DNA from 2 places in the Ralstonia insidiosa genome. Region 2 is predicted to be linked to the other one. Evidence: predicted binding sites of a transcription regulator. Region 2 holds the regulator's gene; the other holds the start of a gene.

Region 1 (5,867 bases), on a different contig from region 2:
CGCAGCCGACCATGTCGAAGGTCAAGTCTGAACTGTCGGCCACAAACAGGGCTTCGACCTCTGCGCCGGTGGCTTTGCCTACGACGATGGCCTGATGCAATGCGAGGAGCGATGCATGACTTCCGTCGATAGCGAGCAGGATGCGTTGGTACATGGTGGTCTCCAATGGGATCACGCGAAATGGTGCCGCGTGTCACCAGCGTAGGCCGCATGGAGGGCGCCCCATTGACCCACATCAACGCTGATCAGGCATTGACCCTCAGTACTGCCGCGCCGGCAACGCGCCCAGCGCGCAGGTCATCCAAGGCGGTGTTGGCATCCTGCAGCCGGTACGGCGTGACATGAACCTTCAGCGGGATTGCCGATGCCACACGCATCAGCGCAAGGCCATCCGCGCGTGTCAGGTTGGCAACCGACATGAGTTTGCGTTCTTCCCACAACAGCCGGTACGGGAACGACGGAATATCGCTCATGTGAATGCCGCCACAGACCACGGCACCACCCTTGGCCACGGCCGGCAGGGCGCGTGGTATCAGCGCCCCAACCGGAGCAAAGATCAAGGCCGCGTCCAGCAGCTCTGGCGCAGATTGATCGCTTGATCCCGCCCAACTGGCGCCGGTCTGCAGGGCAAGTTGCTGTGCGGCAGTGTCTCCGGCACGTGTGAAGGCAAAGACTTTGCGCTGCTCCGCTAAGGCAATCTGGGTGACCAAGTGGGCTGCCGCACCAAAGCCATAGATGCCGATTCGACGCGCATCTCCAGCCATGCGCAGCGTGCGATAGCCGATCAGGCCAGCGCACAGCAGCGGCGCCGCATGCGCATCGTCATACCGCTCTGGAATGGGCAGGCAGTATCGGGCATCGCAGACCACGTACTCGGCATAGCCGCCATCACGCGTGTAGCCCGTGAAGGCGGGGTGGTCACACAGGTTCTCGTGCCCGCTCAAGCAGAACGGGCAGGCTCCGCATGTCCAGCCAAGCCAGGGCACGCCAACTCGCTCGCCCAGCGCTGGCGAAGGAACGCCAGGGCCACAGGACTCGACCACGCCCACGATCTCGTGGCCGGGAATGAGCGATGCCTTGGGATGTGGAAGCTCACCATCCACGATGTGCAAATCGGTGCGACAGACGCCACACACGGACACAGCAATCCGGACTTCGCCCGGCCCGGGAATCGGCGCAGGCACCTCTCGCCACTGCAGTGGCGCCCCCGCGCTTTCGTGGACCATGGCTCGCATGGATTCTGGCATCGGCACCTCCAAACGCACGCACCTGTTCAGTATGGATGACGCGGAGCGTTCAATCTCGGCCGATGCCCATCATCCAATAGACCGGACACATGCGGATGAGGCCGGTGACCAGAGGTACCAGACCAAGCCATCCAACCCAGGCCGGTACCTTGCTGAAGAGCGCCAGCAGAATCATCACGAGGCCGATCAGGATGCGAACGATGCGGTCGGCTGTTCCTACGTTGGGAAACATGGCAGCACTCCTACGGATGACATGAAATCGGGCGCACGTCCGAAGCGCTTAACGGAGATCGGGTGTCGAAACCGTCGTCGCTGCACCGGTCGCGGCCGAGGATGCCGGCCAGCAGCGTCCATTCACCGCCGATTGCGCGGATGGTGTCGTCCAGTGTCAGCATGCCGATAAGCAGCTGCTGATCGTCAATCACCGCAAGGCGGTGCAGGCCGTGACCGAGCATGGTGCGCAGGGCTTCGCTCATGACCGCATGCCCCTGAATGGTCAGCACGCCGCGCGTCATGACTTCGGATACGGAGGTTTGCGCGCAATGGGTCTGGCTGGCGATGCCGTGTACCACCATGTCGCGGTCGGTCACGATGCCGACAACCCGCATTCCTGTTACGCCGTGCTCAGTCACGAACAACGCCCGCAGGCATTGGTCTCGCATCAGGCGCGCGGCCGTCTGCAGCGTTGCGGATACCGGAACGTGGACGATGCGGCGGGAGCAAATCTCACTGACCCTCATGCTGACCTCCGATACGCGTACGTACTCACTATAAGAACGGACAGGTTCCGGAAGTTGATCCTGCACAAGATGTTGTCGCCCTCGATTGCGGGTGTGGGTGGCCGCGGGTGACAAAAAAGTCTAGAGAAAAGGGCGTCAACACCCTTGAGGTAGATCAAGCAGCCTTGATCTCTTTGCGTGTGGAAAAACGCTGATGTAAATCAAGGGGCAATCCCTCCGGTGGTCCAACATGGAATCACGTCAGCCCGTGTTCGGGCGCTCGGGCCGATTCCATATGGAGGCACACCATGTACGACAGGATCCTGGTTGCGGTAGATGGCAGTCCAACGGCAGATCGCGCTTTGGACGAAGCCATTCAGCTCGCCCTGAAGCTCGACGCAGAGCTGATCATTGCGCACGTGATCGACAACAACTACCTGAGGTACGACGTTGGCTACATCGACGTGGCTGGATTCACTGAAATGCTGATTGAGTCCGGCAAGCAGATCGTCGCGAGCGCAAAAGCCAAGGCAGAGAAGGCAGGCGCGCGCGTCAAGACGGCACTCGTCAACGACCCGCTTGGTGCGTTCGATGTGGGCTATGCAATCGAGCAGGCTGCGCGCGACGCCGACGCCAAGCTGCTGGTGCTTGGAACGCATGGTCGACGCGGCTTTCGGCGGATATTGCTCGGCAGCGTGGCAGAGAGTGTCACGCGACAAAGCACGCTGCCGGTGCTGCTGGTGCGGGCCGTTCCGACCGAAACCAAGCACGCCGTTACAGAACCGCTGACGAACATTGCCATTGCGTAGTGCGTTCTTCTTCTGACTCAGAACAAGGTTCGATCATGACTTATGCCAGCGTGATGGTGCACCTCGATGCCAGCGAGCGTGCGATGCACCGCCTCAGTCTTGCCGCGCGCTACGCGCAGGCGCACCACGCAACGCTCATCGCTGTCTACGCAAGCTTTGCGCCAAGCCCGAACTGGTTTTACCGGATGGAAGGCGCCGCCCATTACCTGGACGAGGACCGCAATCGGCGCGACCGTGTTCGGGACGTTGTACACGCGCGTTTTCGTGAGGCGATGCAGTCCGTTCCTGTTGAGACGGAATGGCGGGCCGTCGACGGTGATCCGCTGGCGGAGGTGTTGCGTCAGGCGCGCGAGGCGGACCTGCTCGTTGTCGGGCAGGAAGATGGCAGCGACGCCGAGAGTTTTGTTGCCCCCGATTTTGTTGAAACACTGATCCTTGAGTCAGGCCGGCCGGTACTGGTCGTGCCGTATGCAGGCCGTTTTACGAGCGTGGCGCAGAGGGTGCTGGTGGCGTGGAGCGGCGGCCGAGAGTCGGCACGTGCGCTGCACGATGCCATGCCGCTGATGTCCGGAAACACCGTACGGGTGCTGCAGATGACGGGTGACCGCCCGCGACATTGGGCGGAGGACACGACGGTTGGCCAAGTCGCCCGCGCGCTGTTGGCACATGGGATTGAACCCACGGTTGAGGAAGCGCGCTGTGTGGATTCCGACATCGCAATTGGCGAGATGCTGCTATCGCGCGCCGCCGATTTCGGCGCTGACCTGATCGTGATGGGGGGCTACGGGCACAGCCGTTTGCGTGAGCTCGTGCTGGGTGGGGTGACGCGCACGCTGCTCAACACCATGACCGTACCCGTCCTGCTGTCTCACTGAGTCCGGACGTTGTTCCAGGAGGCCACCATGAAGAACGACATCCAGCTCAAGGGCGATGTGGAAGACGAACTGCAATGGGATCCGGCGGTGGATGCCGACCGGTTTGCCATTCGCGTCAAGAACGGCGTCGTGACGATTTCTGGCAGCGCCGACAGCTTTGCGGACAAGCATGCCGCGGAGGAAGCCATCTGCCGGGTTGCCGGTGTGACCGCGCTCGTTGTGCACGTGCAGGTGCGCGTGCCGCCCGATATGCGGCGCCCGGACGAGGAGATTGCCCAGGCCATCGGCCATGCCCTCCATTGGAACACTGCCGTGCCAGCAGACGCCATTCGCGTCACGGTCGAGGATGGTGCGGTGACCTTGCGGGGTCAGGTTGATCAGGATTTCCAGCGCCGTGCGGCATTGGATGCCGTACAGCGCGTGCGCGGGGTGACATCGATTGCCAACGCGCTGACCCTTCGGGAGGCCGCTGGCCCGGCAGACCTGTCTGAGCGCATCGTCAAGGCACTGCAGCGCCAGGCTGTTCTCGACGCCGCACGGATCAATGTGGTGGTGGCGGATGGCACCGTCACGCTGTACGGGCCCTTGCGCAATCTGCATGAGTGCCGTGCCGCGCGGGAGGCCGCCATGGACGCGCCAGGTGTCCGTGCTGTGATCGACCATCTTTGGGTGGGCACCTGACCTACGGCGGCGCACCGCCCAACCGTCTCCATTCCGGACATCTGCCATGGAAAAAAACCTGATCGTTTACTACTCGCGCACCGGCACGGCACGCCAGGTGGCTGAACTGATGGCGGCGCAAAGCGGTTGGCAGCTTGCCGAGGTTTCGGATGCGTATCCGCGTGCCGGCTTTCTTGGCGATCTGCGCTGCGTGATCGAAACGCTATTCCACAAGCGTGCCAAGTATCACTACGCCGGACCGCCACTGGATGAGGTCGACCAGGTTGTTGTGCTGGCGCCAATCTGGATGGGGCATCTGGCTTCGCCGATGCGGGATTTCCTGGCGGATCAATCGCCGTTCTCGGCAAACCTGTCGGTGATTTGCGTCATGGCGTCGCGTGGGGCATTCAGCGCCATCGAAGAAGTCGCGCGCATCACCGCCACCAATCCGGCCCCGGTCCTGGCACTTTGCCAGCGCGATGTGCTCAGTGGTCTTTCTCAACAAGAGATCTCGGGCTTTATCGAGCAAGTACAGACCGCTGGCAAATGGGACCAGTCCAAGCGCCGGCCGGCATGGCTGTCACCGACCGAGGCCTGAAACCTGCGTAGGGATTGCGCATCAGATCGACGGCAGGAGAGTGTGCATGGACCGCTTTACCGAGGCGCAATGGACGCGACTCAACACATTGCTTGATGAACAAGAGGCGCGCACACAGCGTCAGCTGGTAACACTGCGCGCCGCGACTCAACCCGCCTCTCGCGAGGCGCCAGTCGAGCATGCAACCCTGGCGGAACAGGAAGCGGGAGACCAGACGAGCGACATCATGCTCGTTCACTACCGAAACGAGCTCGCGCAGGTCGATGCGGCACGACAACGCATGCAGGAGCAGCAGTACGGTATCTGTGTGGATTGTGGCGAGGCGATTCCCTTCTTGCGCCTGCAAGCCCAACCAACTGCGCTGCGGTGCCTGAGCTGCCAGGCACTGCGAGAGCGCAAGTGGGGTTAGGGGGCAACCCAAGCACAGTAGGCGTGAGGTATGAAAATTGACTCACGACTTGCGACTTGCGTATCAAGCAAGACCTCAATGACGAGCCGCCCTGGGAGCCCGCGGTGGATGCAGCAGGCGTGGGTGTGGATGCCGCTCGCCACTTGATGGCAGGGCAGCACAGCCTGCCCCTGTCACGGCGGTAGTTGCCCGTTATCGCGCGGCTACAGTTCACTGAGCGCCGATTTGTTGGCAATGGCAATCTGCTTGCCGCTCACCGCGATCCAGCCTTCGCGCTGGAACCGAGACAGCGCGCGGCTGACGGTTTCCAGTTGCATGCCCAGATAGCTGCCGATCTCTTCGCGCGTCATCCGCAGCGTAAAGCTGGACCCGGAGTAGCCCCGGTCTTGCATGCGTGTGGACAGATTGAGCAGGAAGGTGGCGACGCGCGCCTCTGCTGTCAGCCCGGCCAGCAGCAGTATCAACCCGGATTCGCGCACGATTTCCTCCGCCATCAGTTGGTGGAGCCGGCGCTGCAGTGGGCGAATGTCCTGGCACAGGTCTTCAACAC
Region 2 (5,867 bases):
TCTGCTGCGTCCGCGCGTGCTGATCTATGCCAGCATCATGCTGGTGCTCATCACGGGTTTCATCGTTGCGCTGACGATGCGCCAGCCGCTCAAGGTGGATGTGATTCGCGATCGCGGTGCACTGGCGCGCGAGGTGGACGGCGGCAAGATCGAGAACGTCTATCGCCTGCAACTGATGAATGCTTCCGAGCAACCCATGCGCGTGACCATCACGGCGGAAGGACTGCCGCAACTGGACGTGCAGGGTGGTCGCGGTGAATCGACCACGCTTGAACTGGCACCCGCAGCCAACCGATTGTTGCCGATCCGCGTGCGTCGTCCGGCAGACGACGTGGGAGCCGGCTCGCACAAGATCCGCTTCGTGATCCAGGCAGACAGCGGTAGCGACAGCCTTGTGCTGCGCGAGCCATCGAGTTTCATCGTGCCGCGCTGATGCGGTTTTTAGAACAGGAGACACAGATGCAGGCAATGCAATCTTCCGCTCCGGCCAGGCCATGGTGGCGCGAGCCCTGGCCGTGGCTGCTGATGGCCGGCCCCTTCGTCGCCATGATCGGGTGCGGCGTCACCATCTGGTTGGCCGTGTCGCATCCGGATCCCGTCATTCATGACAACGTCGTGCGGCGCGGCCTGGTCGTCGAGAAGCCCGTCTCCGTGCCGGCCCATGCCGCCCACGGGGAGGTCCAATGAAACGCCGCCTGCTGATGTGGATTCTCTGGCCCGCGTTTCTATGCGCGGCGCTGGCCGAGCTGGTCGTGTTTGCGGTGGTGGACCCGGCGGATCTGCGCTTCTTCGGCGAGCAGATTGCCGTGTCGGCCGAGGCGGTCTACACGGTGTCGTTCTTCGTGTTCTGGTTGCTGTGCGGATTGTCGAGCGCGCTCACGCTGTATGTGTCGCCGGGCATCGGTAAGCTGGAGGCGCATGAGCATCCGCTCGTGTGAGCGGATGTCTTGGAGGGTGAGCGGTTTAGTTGGCTTGGCCGCTCATCACCTGGCGCAGGCCTGCCATGTCGATCAGCTTGACGTGGCGCTGGCGGATCTGGATCAGGCCGGCCTCAGCAAAACGAGAGAACAGGCGGCTCACGGTTTCGAGCTTCAGGCCCAGATAGCTGCCCAGTTCTTCGCGGCTCATGCGCAGCACGAACTCGGTCGACGAATACCCACGCTGGGCTGAGCGCTTGGACAGGTTGAGCAGGAAAGCAGCAAGGCGTTCTTCTGCGCGCATCGAGCCGAGCGTCAGCAGCATCTGGTGATCCTGCGAGATCTCCTTGCTCATGATGCGCAAGAACTGGTGCTGCAGAGAGGGCAGCCGGCGCGAGAGCTGTTGCAGTTGGTCGTAACGCACCACGCAGACTTCGGTATCTTCCAGCGCGGTGGCATCCGACACGTGGCACATGTCGCCAATGCCATCGAGCCCGACGATCTCGCCGGGCAAGTGAAACCCAGTGATCTGGTGGCGGCCGTCTTCCAGCGTCAGGTGCGTCTTGAGCGTGCCGAAGCGGATGCCGTACACGGCTTCGAGCGGTTCACCGAGGGCGTAGAGCGTCTGGCCTTTCTTGATGCGGATGCGCTCGGCAACCAACTCATCCATCTTGCGCACGTCTTCCGAATTCATGCCTACCGGCAGACAGATCTGGCCGAGTACGCAGGTGGAGCAACGGGAGGCTTGGTCGGTGAGTGCGATTCGTGTGAGCACAGGGGGCGAGTGAATTTCGAGTAAGTGAAATGAGAAATTCTTGTGATGCAACCGCGGCCTATTATAGCGGCGGCCATACTGATATCGGATTGTTCCGATAACGTGAATTGCGCGAAATGCACGGAATTCCCGTCAGCAAAACACTAACTTTGGCCCATATCAAAAGAGCGTCAAAAAGATGAATGTTGCTGCGCTCGTGAGCGTTTTTCTGATCGCATTGCTCGGTGGTGTGCATTGCCTGGCAATGTGCAGCGGCATCGCGTTGGCCGCTGAACGCGGGCAGGTGCCGGTGCGCATCGTTTCGCGTCGCAGGCTGGCGTTCGAGCAAACGGTCATGCATGCCGGGCGCATCAGCATGTACGCGGTGTTGGGGGCCATCATGGGTGCGCTCGGTGCCACGGTTTGGCGCCAGCAGTGGCTGCCAATTCAACGCGGATTGTTTGCATTTGCCAGTGCGTTGCTGCTGGCTTACGGTTTGTTGCTGATCGTGCGAACTACGGGCGATACATGGCGCAGTCCTTGGCTGGAACGCGTGCTTGGTTATTTTGCCGGCGCCCTGTCGAAAATGGGGGCGCGGTTGGGTGGAAACCTGCATCGCAGCCCACCATTGGTGCGGCGCTATGTCACGGGCTTGGCATGGGGGCTTGTGCCGTGCGGAATGGTTTATGGGGCATTGGCTGTTGCGTTGTTGGCGGGCAACGCATCGTCGGGGGCGGTTGTGATGCTGGCGTTTGGCGCGGGCACGCTGCCGAATCTGCTGATGATGTCTGGTCTGGCCGGCTGGTTGCGAGGGTTGTCTCGCCGGAAATGGGCGCGCGGCGCGGCGGGCGCTGCTATCACTGGCTTTGGCGTTTGGGGGCTGGTGTGCGCCGCGTGGCTGCCGGAGATGCTCAATGCACATGGCTTCTGCCTGGTGCTGTAGCCGTTGGAAGCGCCTGCGGACCAGCATCCGGCCAAGGGTGGGGCACTAAGACATCTTCCCGGTTGCGGCACCGCAGGAAATTGCCCTACAATCAACCACAATTCGATTCGCCCACCGCGCAAATCAACAATCCCAAGCGCGGCGTCAAGCGACGCCATCCAGCGCGAAAGCCACAAAAAAGGCCGCCCTGGACAGTCGATTCGGTCGGGATGCCAGATTCGTTGGCAGCCGACCGGTGCAGTATCCGTCCCCATGGCGGCGGAAAAATTTGCCCTTGTGGTGCCTGACCGGCACCGGATCAACTCGCTCCTCCGGCCCTTTTTGCGGGCACAGCCACTGCGTTTCGGTGCAAGGCCCAATTGGTCCAATTGGCTCTCGCGCGCCGGGCCCGGGCGGGCAACAGCATTCAGACATGCCGCGTGCGTCGCGGCGGGACGACAAACCTCAAGCGTGACGGCGACCTGCCGGACGCGAGCAATGACGAGCCGCTCAACCGAATGAATACCCAAGAGGCGAAAATCGTCCTCGAGACCGCGCTGATCTGCGCGCAGGACCCCTTGCGAGTCAATGACTTGCGCAAGCTGTTCGACGAAGATGTTTCCGCGGACACCATCCGCGTGCTGCTTGAAGAGCTGCGTCAGGATTGGCTTAACCGAGGTGTCGAGTTGGTGGCGTTGGCCTCGGGCTGGCGTCTGCAGAGCCGTCCTGAGATGCGCGTGTATCTCGATCGCCTGCATCCGGAAAAGCCGCCGAAGTACTCGCGTGCGGTGATGGAAACGCTGGCAATCATTTCGTATCGCCAGCCGGTTACGCGCGGCGATATTGAAGATATTCGTGGCGTTACGGTCAACACGCAGGTCATCAAGCAGATTGAGGATCGCGGCTGGATCGAGGTCATTGGTCATCGCGATGTGCCGGGCCGCCCGGCGCTGTATGCCACCACCAAGCAGTTTCTCGACGACCTCGGGCTGCGCTCGTTGGATGAGCTGCCGCCGCTCGAAGATGCCCGTGCCCAGGCGCAGGCAAGCCTGCTGGAGCAGGGCGCAATCGAGTTCGAGGGCGGGGCGATTGCGGTGCAGGAATTGACTGCGTTGGTCAACGATGCGCCGGCGGGCGAGGGCGCTCAGGCGCCTTCTGCCGACGCAACCGAACCGCTGGTAGCCGAAGCGGCGAAAGCGGATGTGCCTGTTGTGCAAGCAGAAGTCGAGGCTGCCGCCGAGGTCGAGGTGAGTGGGTCGAGCGCACCTGAAGCTGAAACCGAAACCGTTGAGGCGGAATCGGAAGATCCGAACAAGACTGTGGCTGAGCCGTCAGCGGCTTCCACGAATGAGAACTCGTAATGCCATGCCAACCGCCGAATCGGTACCCCAAGCGGCGCATGGTCTGAACCCTTGAATTGAAAGACGTTGTGAGCACCCTGCCAGATTCCATGGATACACGTATGCCGGCTGATGCCGACGCTTCTGCACCCCGTCAAGAGGGCGCAGGCGATGGCGCTGAGTCGTCCGCGCCGCGCCGCAAAGGGCTGCGCAGGGGCTTGCGCAACCTGGTGGCGTCGCGCCGTCAGCAGCAGGATGGCCGCCCGGAGGGCGATGCGCCTGCAGGCGAGGTGGCTGCCGATGCTGGCCAACCTGCCCAGCCGCGCAAGAGCCGCGCTCCGCGCGCTCGCAAGCCGAAGGAAGCCGCCGCTGGCGACGCGCCGGTGGTCGTGGAAGCCGCTGCGCCCGTCGAAGGTGCGCCCGTAGAAGGCCGGGGCGACCGCGGCGAGCGACGTGGCCCGCGTGGCCGTTTCGGCAAGAACCGTCGCCGCGAGGGTGAGGGCCAGCCGGCAGGTGAGCGTGTCGAAAATGCCGGTGGCAAGAGTGCCAATCCCGGTCGCGGCAAGGGGCAGGGCCAGGGCCGCAATGGCAAGCCGCAGCAGGGCAAAGCAGCCGGCCAAGGTCGAGGCAATCAAGGCGGCAAGGGTGGCAAAGGCGCTGACGACGTCTTCCAGTACGTGATTTCCGGAGCGTACGACTCGGAAGCCGACGTCGGCGGCGCATCGCAGCCGAGCAAGGCGCGTGAACTGACCGCCGAGGACGATGCGCCCAAGCTGCACAAGATCCTGGCCGATGCGGGCCTGGGCTCGCGCCGCGACATGGAAGACCTGATCCTGCAAGGTCGGGTCTCGGTGAACGGCCTGCCGGCACACATCGGTCAGCGCATTCTCGCCACCGACCAGGTGCGCGTGAACGGCAAGCTGATTCAGCGCAAGCTGCCCAACAAGCCACCGCGCGTGTTGCTGTACCACAAGCCGGCCGGCGAAATCGTCAGCCAATCCGATCCGGACGGCCGTCCTACCGTGTTTGATGCGCTGCCGCGCATGAAGACCGGCAAGTGGGTCGCCGTTGGTCGCCTGGACTTCAACACGGAAGGTCTGCTGATCTTCACGACGTCTGGCGACATCGCCAACCGCTTCATGCACCCGCGCTATGGCGTTGAGCGTGAATACGCGGTGCGTACGCTGGGCGAACTCGCGGAAACCGATCGTCAGAAGCTGCTGCATGGCATCCAGTTGCAGGATGGTGAAGCCAACTTCCTGCGTTGCGCCGATGGCGGTGGTGAGGGCGTCAATCACTGGTATCACGTTGCCCTCACGGAAGGCCGCAATCGCGAAGTGCGCCGCATGTTCGAAGCGGTCAACCTGACCGTGTCGCGCCTGATCCGGACGCGCTATGGCAGTTTTGTGCTGCCGCGCGGCCTCAAGCGTGGGCGCTGGCAAGAGGTCTCGCCCGAAGATGTGCGCACGCTGATGGGCACGCTGGGTATGAAGGTCCCGACGGCCAGCTCGGGTGAGAAGAGTCGCCAGGGGGATCGCCGTCGCCAGCCGGCGCCGGTGCTGATGGGGCCGATGTCGTCGGGCTTTACCGGCGAAGCGAACTTCCAATCACGCGGCATGGGCGTTGAGAATGGCAACCGCGCTCAGCCTGCGCAACGCCGTCAGCCCAATCCTCGTCAGCCGGACCCGATGCAGACCTCCATGGGCTACATCAATGTGGGTGGTCCGACCACGTTGACGGCACGCACTCGCACGGGGGCTCGGCCGGACGGTCGAGGTGGCGCAGGTGCAGGTGGTGGCATGCGTGATGGTAATCGCGCGCCTGGCAACAAGCGTCCTGGCAGGGGTGGCGGTGCCCCTAACGGCAACAAGATGGGCAACAAGGCGCGCAGTGGCGGTGGAAACCGCGGCGGCAAGCGTTAAGTGTGGTGGCGC

The links. Region 2 encodes FNR, which switches genes on or off when oxygen is low (the NO sensors DNR and NnrR bind a similar motif). Its sites were predicted from a motif close to TTGATNNNNATCAA; they were not measured.
Region 1: a site for FNR is predicted at 2,132-2,145, ahead of F7R11_RS23395 (universal stress protein). Genes of this name have one in related genera too.

What each region holds. Positions count from the first base shown of each region.
Region 1 is NZ_VZPV01000003.1:261,882-267,748, forward strand. It holds gene F7R11_RS23375 (universal stress protein) at 1-154, opposite strand, end outside; gene F7R11_RS23380 (zinc-dependent alcohol dehydrogenase family protein) at 246-1,247, opposite strand; gene F7R11_RS23385 (YgaP family membrane protein) at 1,297-1,479, opposite strand; gene F7R11_RS23390 (CBS domain-containing protein) at 1,490-1,987, opposite strand; gene F7R11_RS23395 (universal stress protein) at 2,275-2,775, shown strand; gene F7R11_RS23400 (universal stress protein) at 2,811-3,650, shown strand; gene F7R11_RS23405 (BON domain-containing protein) at 3,678-4,331, shown strand; gene F7R11_RS23410 (flavodoxin family protein) at 4,378-4,908, shown strand; gene F7R11_RS23415 (TraR/DksA family transcriptional regulator) at 4,955-5,317, shown strand; gene F7R11_RS23425 (helix-turn-helix domain-containing protein) at 5,521-5,867, opposite strand, start outside.
Region 2 is NZ_VZPV01000001.1:2,505,074-2,510,940, reverse strand. It holds gene ccoG (cytochrome c oxidase accessory protein CcoG) at 1-433, shown strand, start outside; gene F7R11_RS11930 (FixH family protein) at 460-687, shown strand; gene F7R11_RS11925 (hypothetical protein) at 684-938, shown strand; gene fnr (fumarate/nitrate reduction transcriptional regulator Fnr) at 964-1,692, opposite strand; gene F7R11_RS11915 (sulfite exporter TauE/SafE family protein) at 1,871-2,614, shown strand; gene scpB (SMC-Scp complex subunit ScpB) at 3,112-3,954, shown strand; gene rluB (23S rRNA pseudouridine(2605) synthase RluB) at 4,056-5,855, shown strand.